2 linked regions of the Niveibacterium microcysteis genome follow. The protein of the gene in region 2 interacts with the protein of the main gene of each other region in a pairwise test. Links are inferred from orthologs where the notes say so. Each region holds a gene or a part of one and is shown on either strand. Other genes may lie near its edges.

The links.
Region 1: the proteins of hfq (region 2) and rho interact in binary tests that used the Escherichia coli proteins (3 or more experiments, as listed by UniProt). The link is inferred for Niveibacterium microcysteis from one-to-one orthologs.

What each region holds. Positions count from the first base shown.
Region 1 is NZ_CP071060.1:2,871,072-2,887,618, forward strand. Bases 3,842-6,684 are described here. They hold rho (transcription termination factor Rho), read left to right. Parts: upstream 3,842-4,554; coding sequence 4,555-5,814; downstream 5,815-6,684. Other genes in these bases: fdxA (ferredoxin FdxA), read right to left, coding at 3,842-3,854; trxA (thioredoxin TrxA), read left to right, coding at 4,099-4,425; JY500_RS13045 (AsmA family protein), read right to left, coding at 5,883-6,684. Also shown: ilvB (acetolactate synthase large subunit), read right to left, coding at 1-639; JY500_RS13020 (long-chain-fatty-acid--CoA ligase), read right to left, coding at 1,124-2,800; JY500_RS13025 (CBS domain-containing protein), read right to left, coding at 2,902-3,351; more of fdxA, read right to left, coding at 3,531-3,841; more of JY500_RS13045, read right to left, coding at 6,685-7,574; JY500_RS13055 (M14 family metallopeptidase), read right to left, coding at 7,913-9,049; peroxide stress protein YaaA, read right to left, coding at 9,060-9,848; bioA (adenosylmethionine--8-amino-7-oxononanoate transaminase), read left to right, coding at 10,000-11,310; bioF (8-amino-7-oxononanoate synthase), read left to right, coding at 11,314-12,471; JY500_RS13075 (alpha/beta fold hydrolase), read left to right, coding at 12,480-13,184; JY500_RS13080 (methyltransferase domain-containing protein), read left to right, coding at 13,177-13,962; bioD (dethiobiotin synthase), read left to right, coding at 14,105-14,776; JY500_RS13090 (DUF2863 family protein), read left to right, coding at 14,808-15,971; peptide-methionine (R)-S-oxide reductase MsrB, read left to right, coding at 16,034-16,438; JY500_RS13100 (alpha/beta fold hydrolase), read right to left, coding at 16,478-16,547. UniProt on the Escherichia coli protein: Facilitates transcription termination by a mechanism that involves Rho binding to the nascent RNA, activation of Rho's RNA-dependent ATPase activity, and release of the mRNA from the DNA template.
Region 2 is NZ_CP071060.1:3,424,418-3,430,037, forward strand. What follows is about bases 2,619-5,617. They hold hfq (RNA chaperone Hfq), read right to left. Parts: upstream 4,240-5,617; coding sequence 3,997-4,239; downstream 2,619-3,996. Other genes in these bases: hflK (FtsH protease activity modulator HflK), read right to left, coding at 2,619-2,803; hflX (GTPase HflX), read right to left, coding at 2,843-3,952; der (ribosome biogenesis GTPase Der), read right to left, coding at 4,334-5,617. Outside these bases: JY500_RS15545 (ATP phosphoribosyltransferase regulatory subunit), read right to left, coding at 1-465; JY500_RS15550 (DUF2065 domain-containing protein), read right to left, coding at 471-656; protease modulator HflC, read right to left, coding at 660-1,550; more of hflK, read right to left, coding at 1,550-2,618; more of der, read right to left, coding at 5,618-5,620. UniProt on the Escherichia coli protein: RNA chaperone that binds small regulatory RNA (sRNAs) and mRNAs to facilitate mRNA translational regulation in response to envelope stress, environmental stress and changes in metabolite concentrations.

The sequences.
Region 1 (16,547 bases), 550 kb from region 2 along the record:
GGCGATCACGCCGCCGCCGAGATACAGCACCGGACGCTCGGCGCGGTTGATCATCTCCGCGGCCCGCAGCACGGCCTCTTCACTCACCTCCGGCGGTCGGTCGAGCGCGCAAGCCGTGAGCGCCGGCGCATCAACGCGCTGCGTCTGCACATCCTTCGGCACATCCACCCACACTGGGCCCGGGCGCCCCGACTGTGCAATCCGGAACGCGTCGCTGATCACCTGAGGCAAGTCCTCGGCGCGCCGAACGAGGTAGTTGTGCTTCGTTACCGGAATCGACAGACCATAGGTATCGACTTCCTGAAACGCATCGGTACCGATCATCGAGAGCGGCACTTGCCCGGTGATGCAGACCAAAGGGATTGAATCGAGCTTGGCATCGGCGATTGCCGTCACAAGATTGGTCGCCCCCGGACCACTGGAAGCAAGGCAGACGCCTGGCTTACCAGTTGCGCGGGCCATGCCCTGTGCGATAAAGCCCGCACCCTGCTCATGCCTTGCCAGCACATGACGGATGGTGCCGGCGGAAGCCAGCGCATCGTAGAGCGGCAGCGCCGCCCCGCCGGGAATACCGGCGATCGTATCGACGCCCTGAGCTTCGAGCAGACGGACCAGCAATTGTGCGCCAGTCATTTCCATGAGGTCTCTCCTGTGAGATGACCCGGCTGCCTGCTGACTGGGATTTGCGGTTCCGCAAAGAAAAAACCCCGCCAGCTGCACGCCGGCGGGGTTGAAATCCTGTTGACCCTAGGACCCCTGCTACGGCGCGCAAGCACCTACGCTTACTACGCGTACTACTACCGCTACAGCGGAAGCCGACAGGACGTCGAAGAAGTACGTAGAAGCGAGCATGGATCGGTTAAGCCAACGGAAACGGAACGACGATTCAATTGCAGCACACAATCCCTGAAAGCTCAAGGGCCTCTTTACGAAAAATCGTGCTGCGATCGGCATCAAAGTCAGACAAATTCCTACAAAAAATCAAACCACTACGCGCAATCCGCGAGATCACGAGGCGCACGAAGATGTCGAAATGGCGTGATTTCCCATGCAGTTTCAATGACATCGACATTGCCAGACAAGCTCTGACAAAGCGGTATGTTTTCACTGTGTTAAATCTGCCTCACGCGGCCTTCTTGGCTTCGTCGCGAAGGGCGCGCCGCAAGATCTTGCCAACGTTGGTCTTCGGCAACTCAGTCCGGAACTCAACCAACTTTGGCACCTTGTAGCCAGTCAGCTTTTCGCGGCAATGGGCGATCACGGCCTCGGCGGTAAGGTTCGGATCCTTCTTGACGACGAACACCTTGACGGCCTCACCGGACTTTTCGTCCTGTACACCAATCGCCGCCACCTCCATTACCCCCGGGTGCGACGCAACGACATCTTCCACCTCGTTCGGATAGACGTTGAAGCCGGATACAAGAATCATGTCCTTCTTGCGGTCGACGATTCGGACGAACCCCTTCTCATCGACCACCGCCACGTCACCGGTTTTCAGGAAGCCATCAGGCGTCATGACTTTGGCCGTTTCGTCCGGGCGGTTGTAGTAGCCCGCCATCACCTGCGGCCCACGCACACAGAGCTCACCGGACTCGCCAACACCCAACTCGCGACCATCTTCATCGCGAATCGAAATCTCGGTCGACGGCACTGGCAGGCCGATTGCGCCATTGAAGGCAGGCAGATCGAGCGGATTGATCGTCACCGCCGGCGACGTCTCGGTCAGACCATAGGCCTCCACCAACGGACGCCCCGTCAGCGCACGCCATTTGTCGGCGACAGCGCGTTGCACAGCCATGCCGCCGCCCAAGGCGCAGCGCAGCTGCGAGAAGTCGAGCTTGACGAAATCGGGGTGGTTCAACAACGCGTTGAAGAGCGTGTTAACGCCGGTGATCGCGGTGAAGGGGTGCTTTTGCAACTCTTTCACGAAACCGGGAATGTCGCGCGGATTCGTAATCAGGACGTTCGTCGCGCCGACCTTGAAGAAAGTAAGGCAGTTCGCGGTGAGCGAGAAGATGTGATAAAGCGGCAACGCGGTAACGATTACCTCTTCGCCTTCCTTCAGGAAGGGCTTGATCCACGCATGCGCCTGCTGAAGATTGGCAATGATGTTGCGGTGCGTAAGGACGGCGCCCTTTGAAACACCCGTGGTACCGCCGGTGTATTGAAGGAATGCAATGTCGTCCTGCGTGACCTTCACAGCCGCCAGCTTGCGGCCCTGTCCGCGCGCCATCGCCTGCTTGAAGGGGATATGCCCGGGAATGTTCCAGGCCGGAACCATCTTCTTGACGCGTTTGACCACAAAGCTGACGAGCGCCCCTTTGAGGCCACCCAGCATGTCGCCGATGCGGGTGACGACAACATGCTTGACCGGGGTGTGGCCAAGCACCTCCTGCAGCGTCGAGGCGAAGTTCTCGAGGATCACGATTACGTCCGCGCCCGAATCCTTGAGCTGGTGTTCAAGCTCACGCGGCGTATATAGCGGGTTGCAGTTCACGACCACATAGCCGGCGCGCAAAGCGCCCCACAGACACACCGGATACTGCAGAAGATTCGGCATCATCAGCGCGATACGCGCCCCCTTCGGGAGCTTCAAATCCTGCTGCAGGAAGCCGGCGAACGCAGCACTCAAGCGATCGAGCTCGTCGTAACTGATCGCTTTGTCCATATTGACATAGGCCGCCCGCGGGCCGAACTTGCGCACGCCCTCGGCAAACAGGTCACCAATCGCCCCGTACTGCGTCAGGTCGATGTCTGCCGGCACGCCAGCGGGATAGCTCTTGAGCCAGACCTTCTCCATCTCCATACCCCCGGTGTTGTCTTATGTTTTCCTGAACGCGCTTTGAGTGCCGACTGTTCGATCATCTGCCCAAAAAGCGTCGCCCGGTATCGCCTGAAAGCTCACTCGTCGTCCGCCTCGGCGGGCCAATTGCGGATGTAGTTCTTGAGCATCTTGTTCTCGAAGCTCTGCTCCTCGAGGACCGCCTTGGCTACATCGTGAAATGAGACAACGCCCATCAGTGTTGTGCCGTCCATCACTGGCAGGTAACGCTGGTGGTCATCGACCATCACGCGGCGTAGCTCGTCCATCTCCATGTCCGGCCCAGCCGAACGCGGCTCGCGCAGCATCACATCCGACACGGTCAGAGCCCCCCAGCCCGCACCAGCGGAAGTCAGCGCTTTGAGCACTTCGCGGAAGGTCAGCATGCCGACCATGCGACCATGATCGAACACGACGAGCGAACCGACATCCTGTTCGCTCATGACCGATACTGCCTCCGCCAGTACAGTCCCCGGCGCCACGGTGTAAAGCACCTTGCCCTTGATCGCCAGAATTTCGCTTACCAGCATCACTCACTCCTCGTTATGAGACCGCTTCGAAACGGTTTGCGACATGGCGGTTGAATGGCAACCAGGGCAAACCATACTCTACCGTATGGTCAGGCCGAATGTGAATACCCATCAGCCCTACCAGAAACACAAAGGGCGACCCGAAGGTCGCCCGTGCATCATTACTCGTCGTAGTCAGCTCAGCGCTGCAGATCGCCAAGCTTGCCTTTGACCTTCGCCCACTCGTCCGCATCAGGCAGGGGATCCTTGCGCTCGACGATTGGCTTCCACAACTTGGCCAACTCGGCATTCAGCGCGATGAACGACTGCTGATCTGCCGGCACGTCGTCTTCAGCATAGATCGCCTCAACCGGGCATTCGGCCACACAGAGGGTGCAATCAATGCACTCGTCCGGGTCGATCGCCAGGAAATTCGGGCCTTCGCGAAAGCAGTCGACCGGGCAAACATCCACGCAGTCGGTGTATTTGCACTTGATACAGGCTTCAGTCACCACATAAGTCATTTCTTGTCTCTCCATCGGCGGTTGGGGCGTGTTTCACCGCGAGGCTCAATGATACCGGAGCTTCCTTGCGCTCCAACACCACCCGTTTCACGATCCGGCAAAGCGCGCGCCACAACTCATCTTTTTTTAGTAGCATTCACCGCTTGCCCGGACTCAAACCCGGCTCCTGCCCCGAGATCTGACCGCGTGGCAATCCCCCACGGCGGACATCGGCAATCGAGGCCGTTCCAAACAGCGAGGAATCATGAGCGAACACATCCTTCACGTCACCGACGCATCTTTCGAGCAGGACGTTCTGCAAGCGCAGACGCCTGTTCTGGTCGATTACTGGGCAGAGTGGTGCGGCCCCTGCAAGAGCATCGCTCCGATTCTTGACGAAATCGCCAAGGACTACGCTGGCAAGCTCGTCGTAACCAAGCTCAACATCGACGAAAACGCTGAGACGCCGGCCAAGTACGGCATCCGTGGGATCCCGACGCTCATGCTGTTCAAGGGCGGCAGCGTTGAGGCGACCAAGGTTGGCGCGCTCTCCAAATCGCAATTGACCGCATTCATTGACAGCAACCTGTAATACGGCTAGATTGCCGTCATAACTGCTTCGGCGCGCCGCCCGGCGCGCCGTTTTCAATCAACACTCCCTTCCCATCCCGTCGTATTCACGACTTCAAACGGCGCTCAGTCTCGCCGGTCAGGTATTTCCATGCACCTCTCGGAGCTCAAGTCACTCCACGTCAGCCAGTTGCTCGAAATGGCGCACGCCAACGAGATCGACGGCGCCAACCGCCTCCGCAAACAAGAATTGGTCTTCGCCCTGTTACGCAACCGGGCAAAGAAAGGTGAGCCGATATTTGGCGACGGCGTGCTGGAAGTATTGCCGGACGGCTTCGGGTTCTTGAGATCACCCGACACGTCTTATCTGGCCGGCACCGACGACATTTATGTCTCCCCCTCCCAGATCCGCCGCTTCAATCTCCATACCGGCGACACGATCGAGGGCGAGATCCGGACACCGAAGGATGGCGAGCGCTACTTCGCGCTGGTCAAGGTCGACAAGGTCAACTTTGAATCGCCAGAGGCATCGAAGCACAAGATCCTGTTTGAAAACCTGACGCCGCTGCATCCGAACCAGTGCCTCAAGCTTGAGCGCGAGATCCGGGCGGAAGAGAACGTCACGAGCCGGGTCATCGACATGATCGCGCCGATCGGCAAGGGACAGCGCGGCCTGCTGGTTGCCCCACCGAAGTCTGGCAAAACCGTGATGCTGCAGCACATTGCACACGCGATCACGACCAACCATCCTGACGTCGTGGTGATCGTGCTGCTGATCGACGAACGCCCGGAAGAAGTGACCGAAATGCAGCGCTCGGTGAAGGGCGAAGTGGTTGCTTCGACCTTCGACGAACCTGCAACGCGACACGTCCAGGTCGCCGAAATGGTGATCGAGAAGGCAAAGCGCCTCGTCGAGCACAAGCGTGATGTCGTGATTCTGCTGGACTCGCTCACCCGCCTCGCGCGTGCCTACAACACCGTCGTCCCAGCCTCGGGCAAGGTGCTCACCGGCGGTGTCGACGCCAATGCCCTGCAAAAGCCCAAGCGCTTCTTCGGTGCCGCACGGAATATCGAAGAGGGCGGTTCGCTCACCATCATCGCCAGCGCCCTGATCGACACCGGCTCGCGCATGGATGACGTGATCTACGAGGAATTCAAGGGCACCGGCAACATGGAGATCCACCTGGATCGTCGCATGGCCGAGAAGCGCGTCTATCCGGCAATCAACGTCAATCGCTCGGGCACTCGTCGCGAGGAACTGCTGATCGAGCCGGCCATCCTGCAGAAGGTATGGATCCTGCGCAAGCTCCTGTACGGCATGGACGAAATCGAGGCGATGGAGTTCCTGCTCGACAAGATCAAGGCAACGAAGACCAACAACGATTTCTTCGATGCCATGCGGCGCGGCTGATCTAGCTGCCCGCCAAGAAAAACGCCGGTCAATGACCGGCGTTTTTGTTTGCTCGTCAGATCGTTACGTCACTCGCCCTGTGGCCGCAATTGCATCGTCTTCAAGGTACCCTCAACCGAGAACAGACGAACGATGCGTTCGACTGGCGTCTTGACCTCACTGCGGAGCGCCCCGCGTACCACACCTTCGGTATCGACCTGAACACGGCCCGACGCGCTCAACGCACCAGCATCGAGGCGACGGATCTCCAATCGAACGCCCTTGCCCGGCTCACGAACAACGGCCCCTTCCATAACATTGAAACGCGTTACGCCACCGGAAATCGGTGCGTTACCGGAACGTCGCATGGCCTCAACGAGATCAATCCGATTGATCGAACCGTCGGCGATCGCGTAATTCCCCGTCCATTTCGACGCCCCCGCGAGATCAGCCAGGCTATCCGCTTCGCCGCTGAGCGTCATCGGCCCGGACACACGCCCGCTGACGAGCGATTGTGTATCCATGAGGGCGGCCAACTGATCAAAGCTCAGCGCATCAACCTTGAACTGCCCCTTGACGGCTACACGACTCAGGAAGTCCAGACTTACGACACCCTTGATCGCCCCGCCCAGCCAGTTGGCCGAGAACTGGGCATCGTCCATACCGTTCAAACCCATGCGCCCCGAAATCAAAACGTTATCGAGCTTCGTCTCGCCATACTTGAACTCGGGCGCAATAACGCTGGCAAGGATGTTGCCGTCCTGCACCTGCAGTTCATAAGTCACGGCAACTTCTTTCGGCTTCAGACGCGCCGACTCCCATTTCCCATCGCCGGAGAACAGAAATGCGCCGGACAGGTCGGCAATCACGGCCTTGCCGACCGGCACCGACAACGCGTCGACCTGAACCTCCTTCAAACGCCAAACACGCCCGGGCGACTCGAGCCCCGAAAGGCGCGCCAGCAGCGACGGTTGCAAACTACCGCCATGCAGCGCGACACGCAGTCGCTGCGGTTGTGATGTCACCCAGCGGAACCAATCCGGGCCGCCAAAGGCTCGATCGATGTGCGACGTCCCTCCCTCGCCAATCTGGATATCGCCCAACTCAAAGACGGGCCACGGATGGAATGCGACGCCAACGCGTCCAACCTTCACCGGCTCACCCAACCAGTTCGCCGCATCCTGCTCAACGCGCTGACGCAGGGTGGAGGCTTGCCAGGCCAGCGCGGCCACGGCAGCCCCAAGACCTCCAACAATTAGGAGCGCCACAACAATCATCAGCCCGCGGCGAATCTTGTCGCCCCCCTTGCCGCCGCCGCTGACCGCTCGATGACCCAAGGTGCCGAAGAAAACGCGAATCTTGTCAAAAATCGAGGCCTGCGAGCCGGACCCCAGCGCGCGCTCCAGGCGGCGAGCGTCCGCCGTCTGCTTGCGCTTATCCGCTGCGGTTGGCGCCGGGTCGGCGGCGGCAGGTGAAGATTGGGCGATTTCGCGGGGCTCGACGCGCGCCGGCGTTTCATCGCCACGCAACCAGCGGGCTTCTTGCTCCGCCACCCGCGCCATGCGGGCATCAAGCGTCTCGATGAGACCGGCTCGCTCAAGTTCAGTCAGGGCACGCTGAACGGACTTGCCGTCCTTCAGGCGTGTCACCAGTTCGCCAACAGTCGAAAAGCCATCGACCGCTTCGAGCACGTTTCGCGTCAAACGATCCCCGGAGCCTTTTGGCTCCGCCATCATGCGGTCGCCCGCTTCCGTGCGACAAAACACCGAGAACCGGTCCAAGCTTGACTCCTGCCGGGCCTTTCGGCCCGTAACGGTTAATCACATTGGAATATTACAGCAACCCAAATCACCCTTCGAAGCGAAAAGGCGAAAAATCATGTTGACAAGCTTCTCGGCCATGTCTATTATGGCGGCTTCTGTTCCTCGATAGCTCAGTCGGTAGAGCGCCGGACTGTTAATCCGTAGGTCCCTGGTTCGAGCCCAGGTCGAGGAGCCAAAGTTTCAAGAAACGCCCGCAGCGATGCGGGCGTTTTTCATTTTCCGCCCCGCTCTCTCAAAATCCAAGGATTTTGATGATTGCGCATCAATCGGGCGGCGCATCGCCGCCCGCCCAACACTTACATCGGATCAAGCCGGCGAAGATGTGCCAATACCGGCAACAGCATCGCGCTGCCCAGTCGCTTGCTTCGCGCGCCGTTCCAGCCAACGCGTGCGTCAGGCGCGTTGTCGTTGTCCTTGAACGGCATCTCGAGCGTCAGCGAGACGCAACCGAATCGATGCGCCACCCACTTCGACCCCAGCGTCAGCAGTTCGTCCTGAAAGCGGTCGTCGGTATAGCCGTGCCGCTGCTGGAAGTCCGGTGACGCCGCAGCGAGATCGCTGAGGAACTGCGCTTGCAAGGCGGTGTTCGTGCCACCGTAGCCAGGCACCATGTGCGAACCGTCGATGAAGACGTAAGGCAAGGTCTCGTCGCCGTGAATATCCAGGAAGAGATCGACCCCGCTTTGCGCCATGCCGCCCTGCACCGCGAGTATCTCAGGGCTGCGCGAAACTGTCGGCGCATGCCACTCCCGATTGAGATTGACGCCCGCTGCGTTCGATCGCAAGTTGCCGAGCCAAGCGCCGTCCGGATTGATATTGGGTACGAGGTGCACCGTTGCACGCCGCCGAATCTCACGCGCGACCGGGTCCGCTTCATCGAGCAGGCGATCCAGCATCCCTTCGGCGAACCACTCGGCCATGCTCTCGCCCGGGTGTTGACGTGCCACCACCCAGACCTGGCGGGGCCCGCCGCCGAGTTCGATGACGTCGATATCGCGCCCCTGCAGGCTGGCGCCAAGGCGAACGACACGCGTGCCGTCCGCCGTCGTGGCACGGCCAAGCACCGACAGATGGCGCTCCTGCGAGTAAGGCTCGAAATACGCGAGCCAGATCGCATCGTGTTTTGGCGTAAGCGACACTGTGAGCACGTCACCGTCGTAGTCACAGTCATCAAGACGGAACCAGTCGGTCCGGTTGTAGGACGCGACCGCCCGATAGCCGCGCCACCCGTCGGGGTAGGAGCATTGGCCGGCGTTCTCGAAACGCAGCGTCAGGGCCTGGCCGGCGGCGCCAGAGATGCGAAAGTGAAACCACTGCCGGAACTCGTTCGAACCATGGTCATCACGGATACGCAAACGTACATTGCCCGGATCCGACGCATCCACGACGTCGATGGATCCGCTGTCGAAGTTGCTGCTGATACACACAGTCATCGGTTGATCCTTATGCCGCACGGCGGCGGAAGTACCAGGTATCGGCGTCCGACGCCTTGGCATCGAACTCATAGCCATCGAGGTCGAAGGCTTTGAGCGCATCGACATCGGTAATGTTGTGATCGATCGCAAAACGGGTCATCGCACCACGCGCCCGCTTTGCACTGAAGCTGACGATCTTGTATTGCCCGTTGCGTAGTTCCTGGAACACGGGCGACACGACGCGGGCGCGCAAGCTGCCAAGCTGCGCAGCCTTCGAGTATTCGGTGGATGCAAGGTTGACGACCACGCGCGCTTCGCCTGCATCGACCAGCGCATCCAGGCGACGCTCAATCGCGGTAGCGATCACGCCGTCCCAGTATGCGTAGAGATCCCGGCCGCGCGGGTTTGTGAGCCGCGTGCCCATTTCCAGGCGATAGGGCCGAATCAGGTCCAGTGGACGCAGCAGGCCATAGAGGCCAGAGAGAATGCCCACATGTGACTGCAGGTAGCCCTCAAGCCGTTCGGCCCGCACGGACTTGGCGTCGAGGCCGTCATACACATCGCCATCGAACGCCAGCACCGCCTGCTTGGCGATCGGCGGCTGATGCGCGGGTGCCCACTCCATGTAGCGTGCCGCATTCAGCGCCGCGAGCTTGTCCGACAGACTCATCAGCGTCGCAATCTGCGCTGGTGATCGCTCGCGCAGCAGCTCGATCAGCGGCTCCGCGTGGTCGAGGAAATCCGGTTGGGTTGAACGTGCGGTATGCGGAGCAGTTTCAAAATCGAGGGACTTGGCGGGAGACAGAAGAATCAGCATCGAAGCATTAAGGAAACTTGCCGGAACAGCATGATAGCGCCCCCGCGAGTTGCACCCGCCCCGGCCCATGGCAATTTGACACACCGCGAGGCGTGGGGAAACATGCAGACCCTTCCCCGCTGTTCCGTGGCAGTTCGCTGCCCTCCCGCCGATGCATAGCAACGATCTCCTGCAACGTTCACTCAACGCCGTCTGGCACCCGTGCACGCAGATGAAGCACCACGAGCGCTTCCCGCTGATTCCGCTCGAACGCGGCGAGGGGCTGTGGCTTTTTGATACCGAGGGGCGTCGGTACTTCGATGCAGTCAGCTCCTGGTGGGTGAACCTCTTTGGCCATTGCAACCCGCGGATCAACGCCGCGCTGCAACGCCAATTGGGGACGCTCGAACATGCCATGTTGGCCGGCTTCACCCACCGGCCGGTCGTAGAGCTCTCGGAACGCCTGCGAGCCCTGACGGGCAACGCGCTGGGGCACGCGTTCTATGCCTCCGATGGCGCCTCGGCGACCGAGATTGCGCTGAAGATGAGCGCGCACTACTGGCGCAACAGCGGGATGCCGGGCAAGAACCGCTTCCTGAGTCTTGCCGGCAGCTACCACGGCGAAACCGCCGGCGCGCTGTCGGTGACGGACATTGATCTGTTCCGCGACGCCTACGCGCCGCTCGTACGGCAATCGGCAACCGTGCCAAGCCCCGCCAGCGCCGACGCTTCGACCCGCGCACAAGCTGCGCACAGCGCAGCCGAAGCGCTGGATGCCTGGCTCGCCGAACACGCGGATAGCACCGCGGCGTTGATTGTCGAACCCCTGGTGCAGTGCGCCACCGGGATGGCCATGTACGACGCTGAATACCTGCGTCGCGCCCGCGCCGCCTGTGATCGCCACCGGGTTCATCTGATCGCCGACGAAATCGCAGTGGGCTGCGGTCGCACCGGCACCTTCTTCGCTTGCGAGCAGGGCGGCATCCAGCCGGACTTCCTGTGCTTGTCGAAAGGCATTTCAGGCGGCTACCTGCCGCTCTCGATCGTGCTGAGTACCGACGAAACGTATCGCGCCTTCTACGATGACGCCACCGTGCGGGGCTTCCTGCACTCGCACTCCTACACCGGAAACCCGCTGGCCTGCACCGCTGCGCTCGCGACGCTCGATATCTTCGAGAGCGACAAGGTGCTCGCGACAAACCTCGAGCGCGCCGCCGCACTCACCCGTGCGGCAGCACCACTTCAACAGCATGCCCGAATCCGCAACTTCCGCCGCACCGGCATGATCTGGGCGTTCGACGTCGACTGCGACGATCCGCAGCTATCGCGCAAGATCTTTGCGGCCGGCCTGTCACACGAAGTGCTGCTTCGCCCGATCGGCCGAACGGTCTACTGGATGCCGCCCTACATTTTCGACGACGCCGACGCGGCTTTTCTGGTGCAACGCACAGGTGCAGCGATCGACGCCGCGCTGGTGGCCTGATCCATGGCGATCTGGGAAACACTTGACGCAGAATTCGCAGCACTCGATGCGGCTGGGCTGCGCCGGCGACGTCGAACGATCAGCGAACGACATGGCGCTGAGGTCGTCGTCGACGACCGCCGAGCCGTCAACTTCTGCGCCAATGACTACCTGGGCCTTGCTGACCACCCGGCCCTTGTCGACGCCGCGATTGCCGGCGCGCAACGCTGGGGCATGGGCGCCGGCGCATCGCACTTGGTGAGTGGGCACTTTTCCGCACACGACGCTGCAGAAAGAAAACTGGCCAATTTCGTTGGCTGCGACGCAGCGCTGCTGTTCTCCACCGGCTACATGGTCAATAGCGGCATCGCCGCCGCCTTGGTCGGCCGTGGCGACGCGGTGTTCGCTGACCGCCTCAATCACGCCTCGCTGGTTGACGGCGCCCTGCTCAGTCGCGCCGAGCTTCGGCGCTATCCACACGGCGACGTCGCCGCGCTCGAACAGATGCTTGCCGAAAGCACCGCGCCGCGGAAGCTGATCCTGACCGACAGCGTATTCAGCATGGATGGCGATATCGCCCCCTTGCCGGCGCTCTTCGAACTCGCCGAGCGCTTTGATGCCTGGCTGGTGGTCGATGACGCGCATGGCTTTGGCGTGCTCGGCCCCCAGGGCCGCGGCGCCCTGCAGCATTACGGCATCCGCTCGCCGCGCGTACTGTATATCGGCACCCTTGGCAAAGCGGCCGGCGTTTACGGCGCTTTCGTTGCGGGCGACACACAGGTTGTGGCGTGGCTGATGCAGAAAGCGCGCACCTACATCTTTACGACAGGTGCCCCACCGCTAGTGGCTGAGACGATCTGCGCTGCGGTGGATCTGATCGAGGCAGGCGACGAGCGACGAGCCCAGGTGGCGCAGCTCATCGCGCGACTGAGCAGCCAGCTCCGCCACCCGGAACGCCTCATGGCATCCACCACGCCAATCCAGCCTGTGTTGGTGGGTGACAACGAGGCGGCGCTAACGCTCGCCGCGCGTTTGCTTGAGGAAGGCCTCTGGGTGCCGGCGATTCGCCCGCCCACGGTACCGGCGGGCACCGCGCGACTACGGATATCCTTGTCGGCGGCCCACACCACCGCGCAAGTAGATGCGCTGGCCGCGGCGATCAACCGCCATCTCGCAGTATGACGATACGCATGCAAGCCTGGCACGGCTGGGGCTTCGACCCAGCCGCATTCGACCCGCTGCGTGCCGCCCTGGGTGATGGCTGCGAGCTTGTGACGCCGGCGCTCACCGCGCCTGCTTCCGGCGACTTCAACGCCTGGGTTGCGGAACTGGCCGGACAAGTGAGCGCCAACGAAGTGCTGCTCGGCTGGTCGCTCGGCGCCATGCTGGCGATGGCCGCCGTAGCAGCCGGCGCGCGGCCGAGGGCTCTGGTGTTGATTGGCGGCAGCCCGCGTTTCGTCACCTCGGCAGCGTGGCCGCACGGTCTGGATGCCAGCACCGTAACTGCATTCCAGACCGGCATCGCGGCACAGCCGGATCGTACGATGAAGCGTTTCCTCGCACTCCAAACGCTTGGCGACAGCCAGCGGAGCGCTGGACAGGCGGCGCTCGAACACGCCCTTGAAACCGATCCGGCCAAGCTGTCGCCCGCACTGTCGGCGCTGATCGGGGCGGACCTGCGGACGCAGGTCCGCCATATCGGCGTACCCGCTTTGTTGCTGCATGGCGAAAACGACGCCCTGATGCCGATGGCTGCGGCCAACTGGCTTTCGGCGCAGCTGCCGCATGCTCAACTGCAGTTATTTCCACAGTGCGGCCACGCACCGCATGTGACGCACGCGCGAGGTGTGGCTGAAGCATTGCAGCGTTTTCTCGGGGCCTTGCCGGATGCCTGATTCCCTACCGGTGCCGCCGGCTGATCTGAGGCGGCGCATTCGTGAGGCCTTTGCAGCCGCCGCCGCCCACTACGACCACCACGCCGAAGTCCAACGTGCGATCGTCGCGGACCTGCTCGCATGGATTGAACTGTCTGCCCCGGCCCGTTTGCCAACGCTCGACGCCGGTTGCGGCACCGGTTACGCAAGTGCTGCCCTGCGCACCGACGATGCACCGGTGATCGGGCTTGATCTTGCCGACACGATGGCGCGCCAAGCGCTCCGGCGTGGCGAGCACGGCATCGCCGGAGATCTGGAATGCCTGCCGTTGCGCGACGGATGCGTTGGCCGCTACTGGTCCAGCCTCGCCTGGCAATGGTGCGCCAGCGGCGCAGCGGCTGCCGAGGCCGCGCGCGTGCTGGCCTCCGGCGGCGTGCTTCAGGTCGCGACACTCGGGCCCGATACGCTGCGCGAGTTGCGCGAGGTCTTTGCAGCGATCGACGGCGCCGAACATGTGCGCAGCTTCGAGCCACCCGATGCGGTGCTCGCCGCGCTCCGACACGCCGGCTTCCGGTCGATACGCTTCAAGCAATGCACGCAAACCGGTTTCGCGCCCGATTTGGCGAGCCTGCTCCGCGACATCCGTGGAGTCGGCGCGCACACGCTGGGCGACAGCCGCCGTCGCGGCATGCTCGGCCGGCAAGCGTGGCAACGCCTCTGCGACGCGTACGAGGTCCACCGCGAAGCCGCCGGTCTGCCAGCGCGTTACGATGTTCTGATGTTCGAAGCCATCCGCTAAGAATTTCTGAAGAACTCGGCGAGACCGACGCTGCCCAACAGGCACGACAAAGCGCGCGACACATCGGGACGGCTCTGGCGCCCGCGAGCACCGACCGAATCCCAGCCGCGAAGAGATCAGCCACGAATTCGGATCTACTCTCATGCACTACTACTTCATCACCGGCACGGATACCGAGATTGGAAAGACCTTCGTCACCTGCGCACTACTGCACTCGGCACGTGCAGCCGGGCTCAGCGCCGTCGGCTACAAGCCGATCGCAGCTGGCGCCGAGGAGATCGACGGCATCTGGTCGAACGAAGACGCGCGGCGCCTGCAAAACGCTTCGTCCCCCGGCTTCGTGCTCGACGAGATCAACCCGCTGTGCCTGCGCGAACCGGTGGCGCCGCACATTGCAGCCGCGTCGGAGAACGTCGCGCTCGACGTACCGCCGCTGGTAGCGGGATTCGAACGCCTCGCGAAGCGGGCTGACTGCGTCCTGGTTGAAGGCGTCGGCGGCTTCCGCGTGCCGCTGGACGATCGCCTCGACACCGCCGACCTCGCACTCGCGATGCGTTTGCCGGTGATCCTGGTGGTGGGCATGCGGCTGGGCTGCATCAACCACGCACTGCTGACCGCCGAGGCCATTACTGCGCGCGGGCTGCATCTCGCGGGCTGGATCGCGAACACGCTGGCGCCTCGCATGAATCGCTTCGATGAGAACCTGGAAGCGCTCGCCGCGCGCCTGCCGGCACCGTTGCTGGGTGTCGTACCGTTCAGCGCGGCAGGCCCGCAAAGCGCGGCATCACAGGTAAGCCTGCCCGGCACGGTATAATCCGCAGCCATTCCGCGCAGGAACACCTGTCATGAAACGCTCCCGCTTCGGCCGCCGTAGCGGCCTCTCCCGCGACGCCGAGAACCTGACCTGGCTCGCCGTCGGACTTGCCGAGTCGGGCAGTCGCGCTGAAGACAGCTTTTGGGAAACCCGCCTCGCCGAGCAAGTCGAAAAACTGCTCGACGAAGGCGATGAAGACACGCTCAACAGCGCGCTGGATCATCTCTACGCCACGCAGGCCAATGCCTACGACGAACTGGCTGACCTCATCGAGTCGCGCGCCGAGTCCGGCATTGCAGGCGATCACGATGTACTGCTGATCGCCGCGCCGGTCATGGCCTGGTCGCGCTTCGCGATCGCCGCCGCAACGATCCCGCCAGCACAGCTCGCAAACCTGCGGGTGCACCTTCAAGCGCATGTGCTGGCCGACGGCGTAAAGCTCGGCATGGCCGATTTCCTCTTCTCCCCCGACCAGTTGCCGCAGGGCTACTGCGAAACGCGCCGTTTCGCGGCCGCGCTGGGCGAGGCCGCTGCAGTTGGGCAGAACCTGCATATCGCTACCGAATCCTTGCCCGAAACAGCAAAGTTTCTCTCCGACGTGCGCTACATCCTGGCCGCTGCCGTCGTACCGCGTGGTGCCGCGCTGTTCCGCTGGCAGGAGCGCGACGGCAATCGCGAGCAGGCGCTGGCGCAGTGGCGCACGCAGGGCGGCGCGGTGGTTACCACACTGATGCCGGGCTGCGCGCTCGAAGTCGTGCTACCGGACGCCTACTTTGCGGCAAGCCGGCAGGCAGACCGCGACTCGCGCCCCTACTCGCTGCGCGCATCGGTTGCCTTCCTCACGACGACGCTCGAGACGCCGCCGGATACGCTGCGCGCGGTGATCGCCCCGTTCCAGGATCGCCAGTTGGAGGAGTACCGCGTCGGCTTCACACGCAAGGGTTCGGACGACGTGATCCACGGCGTCGTGTGGCCGCTGCTCGGTGCGGAAGACGAGAACAGCGAGATCCCGCAACAGATCGAGACGGCCTTGCGTACCTGCGGCCTGACCGACGTCATGCAACTCGACACCACCTTCCCGCTGGAGTACTGCGACGACTGCGGTGCGCCGATGTACCCGTCGCCCGATGGCGAGGCGGTTCACGCCGAGTTGCCGGAAGACAGCGCCGAAGCGGTGCCGCGCCACCTGCACTGAACTGACGCCCAGCTTTGCGGTCGATCGTTTCATGCACGATTGCCCGCAGGAGGACAGCGCACATGAGCCGTAAAGTCGAACGCCCGGACGCCGAATGGCGCGAGGTGCTGGACCCGCAGCAGTACCACGTCACCCGTGAAAAAGGCACCGAGCGCGCCTTTACCGGCGCGTACTGGAACGTCTGGGACGCGGGCGATTACCGTTGTGTGTGCTGTGGCGGTGAGCTGTTCCGTTCGGAAGACAAGTTCGATGCCGGCTGCGGCTGGCCGAGCTTCTCGACCGCCGCCGCGGCCGAGAACATCGAGACATCGACCGACCGTAGCTATGGCATGGTGCGCACCGAAGTGCTGTGCCGCAACTGCGGCGCGCACTTGGGTCATGTATTCGAGGACGGCCCCCAGCCGACCGGGCTGCGCTACTGCATCAACTCGGCTTCGCTGAAGCTCGAAAAGGACGCCGAGAAGTAGGACCTCCTCGCGTCTCTTCTTGCGGTGCCCCCTGCCCGCTCAAGCGCTGAGCAGGAAGTCCCGCACCAGCGCGATCTGCGCGCTGTCCATCAGCATTGGCGCGTGGCCG
Region 2 (5,620 bases):
CACGCCAGCGACATCAAGGGTTCGCGCCAACATGCGGATGACCTCGATATCGGCATCGATGCCGGCGTGGCCGTAGATTTCGACGCCAAGCTGCATCGGCTGACGGCTCGCCAGAAGCGAGCGCGGGGTCGTCCGCACGACGCTCGCGGCATAGCAAAGACGCGTCACACCCTGCCGATTCAAGAGGTGCGCATCGATCCGCGTGACCTGCGGCGTGATATCGGCGCGCAACCCGAGGACGCGACCGGTGAACGGATCGGCCATGCGGAAGGTGTGCTCGCCCATCTCCTTGCCAGTACCGGAAAGCAGCGATTCGACGTACTCGATCAGCGGCGGCATCACCAACTGGTAGCCGTGGAGCCGGAACTCGTCGAGCAGGCGGCGGCGCATCGCCTCAAGGCGAGCGGCCTCAAGTGGCAATGCGTCTTCAATATGGTCGGGCAAAGCCCAGCGCGGCGACGACATGAGTATCAGTGCGAAAGGATCAGGAGAATCAGGCCGACCAGCATTGAGGTCAGCCCGATGAATCGGATTTGGCCGTCTGCGAGGCTGGCAACCTGCAAAAAGACTTTGCGCCACACACCGGGCGCCAGAAAGGGCAGCAGGCCTTCGAGCACCAGCATCAGTGCGAAGGCCATGAACAGGGTATCAAACATGGCCTACTTGCCGGCGCCGCCCTTGTTGCTGCCGGCTCCGCGGTAGTACTTGAAGAACTCCGAGCCCGGATCGACGACCAGCACGTCGCTGCGGTTCTTGAAGCTCTGGCGGTACGCTTCCAGACTGCGGTAGAAGCTGTAGAACTCGGGGTTCCGATTGAAGGCTTCCGCGTAGATGGCGGCCGCCTTCGCGTCACCCTCGCCCTTGACCTTCTGCGCGTCGCGGTAGGCCTCGGCGATGATCACTTCGCGCTGGCGATCAGCATCGGCGCGAATCTTCTCAGCCTCGGCTGAGCCCTGCGAGCGCAGCTCGTTTGCAACGCGCTTGCGCTCTGCCTCCATCCGGCTGAAGACAGCGGCGCTGACTTCGGTCGGCAACTCGACGCGCTTGAGGCGAACATCCACCACCTGCACGCCGATCTTGCGCGCATCGAGGTCGGCCTTGCTGCGCATCTCGTTCATGATGCGCTCGCGTTCGCCGGAGACGACTTCATGCACGGTGCGCTTGCCGAACTCTTCGCGCAGACCAGCGTTCACGGTCTGCTCCAGTCGGGTACGGGCGCGCGCTTCGTCGCCGCCAACAGCCGTGTAGTAGGCCTTTGGATCGACGATGCGCCACTTCACGAACAGATCAACCAGCACGTTCTTCTTTTCGCTGGTGATGAAACGCTCGGGATCGCTGGTTTCGAAGGTCAGGATGCGCTTGTCGAAGTAGCGCACGTTCTGCACCAGCGGCACCTTGAAGAACAAACCCGGCTCGTTGGCGACACGACGGATCTCGCCGAGCTGGAAAACGATCGCGTACTGGCGCTGATCCACCGTAAAGACGGCGAGCGACAGCACCGCGATGATCGCGAGAGCAAGCCCCGCGAGCAAAGGCAAACGTTCGCGCATCAGCGCTCTCCCCTTTCGCGCGAACGCATGGCTTCGCGACTACGATAATCGGCAGGCACCGGCACATCGGCCTTCGGCGGCGCGACCGGATCCGAGCCAGCCGTGCTCGCCGGACGACTCGGGGTCGCAGCGACGTCCGGCGCTGCCACCGGCGCGCTTGGGCCCTGAGCGGTCGCCTGCATCAGTTTGTCGAGCGGCAGATAGAGCAGATTGCCATTGCCCTTGGCATCGACCATCACCTTGGTGGTGTTGGCAAAGATCTGCTGCATGGTGTCGAGGTACATGCGCTGGCGCGTCACCTCCGGCGCCTTCGCATACTCGGTGACGATGCTCTTGAAGCGCGAGGCATCGCCTTCGGCGTTCGCAATCACGCGAGCCTGGTAGCCCGCCGCCTCTTCGAACAGGCGCGATGCCGTGCCCTTGGCCTTCGGCACGACGTCGTTGAAATAGGCCTGACCTTCGTTCTTCTGACGCTCGCGATCCTGCCCTGCCTTCACCGCGTCATCGAATGCCGCCTGCACCTGCTCGGGCGGCTGCGCATTCTGCATTGTCACCTTGGAGATCATGATCCCCGCCTGATAGCGGTCCAGGATTTCCTGCATCAGCGTCGCGGCGTTCGTCGCAATCTGCTCACGGCCCTCGTAAAGCACGAAGTCCATCTTGCTCTTGCCGACGATCTCGCGGATCGCGGACTCCGCCGCCTGAACGACGTTTGCGTCCGGCTCACGGTTGTTGAACAGGTATTCCTTCGGATCCTTCAACACGTACTGCACCGCGAACTGAATGTTCACGATGTTTTCGTCGTCCGTGAGCATCAGCGATTCATTCAACACCTTGTTGCGCTCGCTGCCGCGATAGCCGATTTCGACGGTACGCACACCAGTCAGGTTGACCAGTTCGTGCGTCTCGATCGGGTAGGGCAAACGCCAGCGCAAACCCGGTTCGGTGCTCTGGATGAACTTGCCGAAGCGCAGCACGATGCCGCGCTGGCTCGCATCAACAATGTAGAAACCGCTCGCAAGCCATAGCGCGGCGACGACGCCGACGATCAGGCCGATGCCGCCACCGATCTGGCCGGGGCTTGGCGAATTACCGCCCGAGTCGCCGCTGCCGCCACCCTTGCGACCAAAGAAGCCGGACAGGCGGCGATTGACATCGCGCCATACCTCTTCCAGATCGGGCGGCCCTTGATTGCCGCCGCGGTCGCCGCCACCCTGATTGTTGTTGCCCCAGCGCGGGTCGTTGAGAGACATGAGAATTCCGGTGATGACCATAGGGATGGTCCTTGGAGATCAGCCCGGCTCTGCGGGCACGTCCTCGCCGAGCAACAGCTCGGCGAGCGCTTCGCGCAGGCCATCAAGGCCGGCGCCAGTCTGAGCGCTGACAAAAACGCGGGCGATGTTACCACAGGCGTCCCGCTCAACCTTGGGCGCCGCTAGGGTCGCATCGATCTTGTTCAGCACGAGAATCTGCGGCACATCACCTGCGCCGATTTCCTGCAACACCTTGTTGACCACCTCGATCTGAGCTTCACGGTCGTCGCTGGCGCTGTCCACCACATGCAGCAAGAGATCAGCACTTGCAGTCTCTTCCAAGGTCGCGTGAAACGCTGCCACCAGAGAGTGCGGCAAGTCGCGGATGAAACCTACGGTGTCCGACAACACCACGGTGCCACGACCAAGAAACACCCTGCGGGAGGTCGTGTCGAGGGTCGCGAACAGCTGGTCTGCCGCATAGGCACCCGCCTTAGTCAGCGCATTGAACAGCGTCGATTTGCCTGCGTTCGTATAACCGACTAGAGAGACCGTCGGAATGTCGCGACGTTCCCTTGCACGTCGACGTGTCTTGCGCTGGCGTTCAACCTGGGCGAGGCGCTCCTTCAGTGCCTTTACCCGCACGCCGAGCAAACGGCGGTCGGTTTCGAGCTGCTTTTCGCCCGGGCCACGCAAGCCAATGCCACCCTTCTGCCGCTCAAGGTGGGTCCAGCCCCGCACCAAGCGCGTTGCCAGATGTTCAAGCTGCGCCAGCTCGACCTGCAACTTGCCTTCGTGACTCTTGGCACGCAACGCGAAAATATCGAGGATCAGCGCATTGCGATCGACAACGCGGCACTGCAGCTCGCGTTCGAGATTTCGTTGCTGAACCGGGGATAGCTGGTGATTGAAGAGCACCAGATCGGCCTGGTGTTCCTGGCATGCAGCACCAATTTCTTCCACCTTGCCGCGCCCTGCGAACAAGGCTGCATCGGGTGCGCGCCGCTTGCCGCGCACGACGGCCAGCACTTCAGCGCCGGCGCTCTTGGCGAGGAGAGAGATTTCGTTCAGTCGCTCAACCTGGCCGGGTTCGCCGAGATCGAGTTGAACGATGACGGCCCTGTTACCGCTCGCGGGCCGTTCAAACATTCAGCGAACGGCCGCTTGCGCGGCCGCTTTCAGACAGCGTGCGTTCAATCCTGCTTGTCTCCGTGATCCTGCTGGATCGAGACCGGACGCGCCGGGACAACGGTGGAGATGGCGTGCTTGTAGACCATCTGGGTGACGGTGTTCTTCAGCAGCACGACGTACTGATCGAAGGACTCGATCTGACCCTGCAGCTTGATGCCGTTAACCAGGTAGATCGAGACCGGAACATGTTCCCGGCGCAGCGTATTCAGAAACGGGTCTTGTAGCAGTTGCCCTTTGTTGCTCATTTCGGGTGTCCTCTTGTGTGCTTGTAATAATCATTCGATGGGCGCATGTCCCGGGGTAGATCGAATGCGGGGTCAGCCGTGTCCCCGCCAGGCCCTATTCCGTGTCGGAGAACGGATTGCGGGCCGTCTTGAATTGTATCCGCAACGGCGTGCCCTGTAGCTTGAAGACTTCCATGAAGTTGCGCTCAAGGAAGCGCTTGTAAGAATCAGGGATGTGCTCCAGCGCGTTGCCATGCACCACGACCACCGGCGGGTTGGAGCCCCCCTGGTGCGCATAGCGCATCTTCGGGCGGAAGATTCCGTGGCGCGGCGGCGCCTGCTTCGTAATCGCCGCTTGCAGCGTGCGGGTCAGCTTCGGCGTCGCGAGCTTGATCATCGCCGCAGCGTAGGCGCCATCGACGGAACGCATCAGCGCACCAATGCCGTCACCTTCCAGCGCCGAAATGTAGTGGAACTTTGCCCAGGACAGGAAGTTGAGCTTGCGCGCCAGATCGTTCTTGAGCTGTTCGCGGCGATAGCTATCCACCGCATCCCACTTGTTGACCGCCACCACCATCGCGCGACCGGACTCCAGCGCGAAGCCGGCGATGTGCGCGTCCTGCTCCGAGATGTCCTGGCTGGCGTCGAGCACCAGTACCGCGACGTTCGATTGCTCGATCGCCTGCAGGGTCTTGATTACCGAGAACTTCTCGATCGCTTCGAACACCTTGCCCTTGCGGCGCAGACCAGCGGTGTCGATCAGCGTGTAGTTCTTGCCATTGCGCTCGAAGGGGATGGAGATCGCATCACGCGTCGTGCCCGGCATGTCGAAGGCGATAACGCGCTCTTCACCCAGCAGCGCATTGATCAGCGTCGATTTACCGACGTTCGGACGGCCAATGATTGCGACCTTGGGGCCACCCGAGCCGTCGTCCTCACCCTCCGGATCGACCGGAAACGGTGCCAGCGCGGCATCGATCAGGCCGCGCACACCATCACCGTGCGAGGCGGAAATCACGATCGGATCGCCAAACCCAAGTTCATGGAAGTCCGCAGCCACGACGGCGCGGTTCATGCCCTCGCCCTTGTTGACGACCAGATGAACCGGACGCCCGGTACGGCGCAGTTCGACGGCGATTTGCTTGTCTTGGGGCGTCAAGCCCGCGCGGCCGTCCACCAGGAACAGCAGCGCATCGGCCTCGGCGATCGCCTGATCGGCCTGGCGCGCCATCTCGGCAAGGATGCCGTCCTTCGCGGCCGGCTCAAGGCCGCCGGTATCGACCACGAAATACGGCCGGTCGCCGAGGCGGCCGATGCCGTAGTGACGGTCACGCGTCAGGCCGGGCATGTCTGCCACGAGCGCGTCACGCGATCGGGTCAAACGGTTGAATAGCGTCGACTT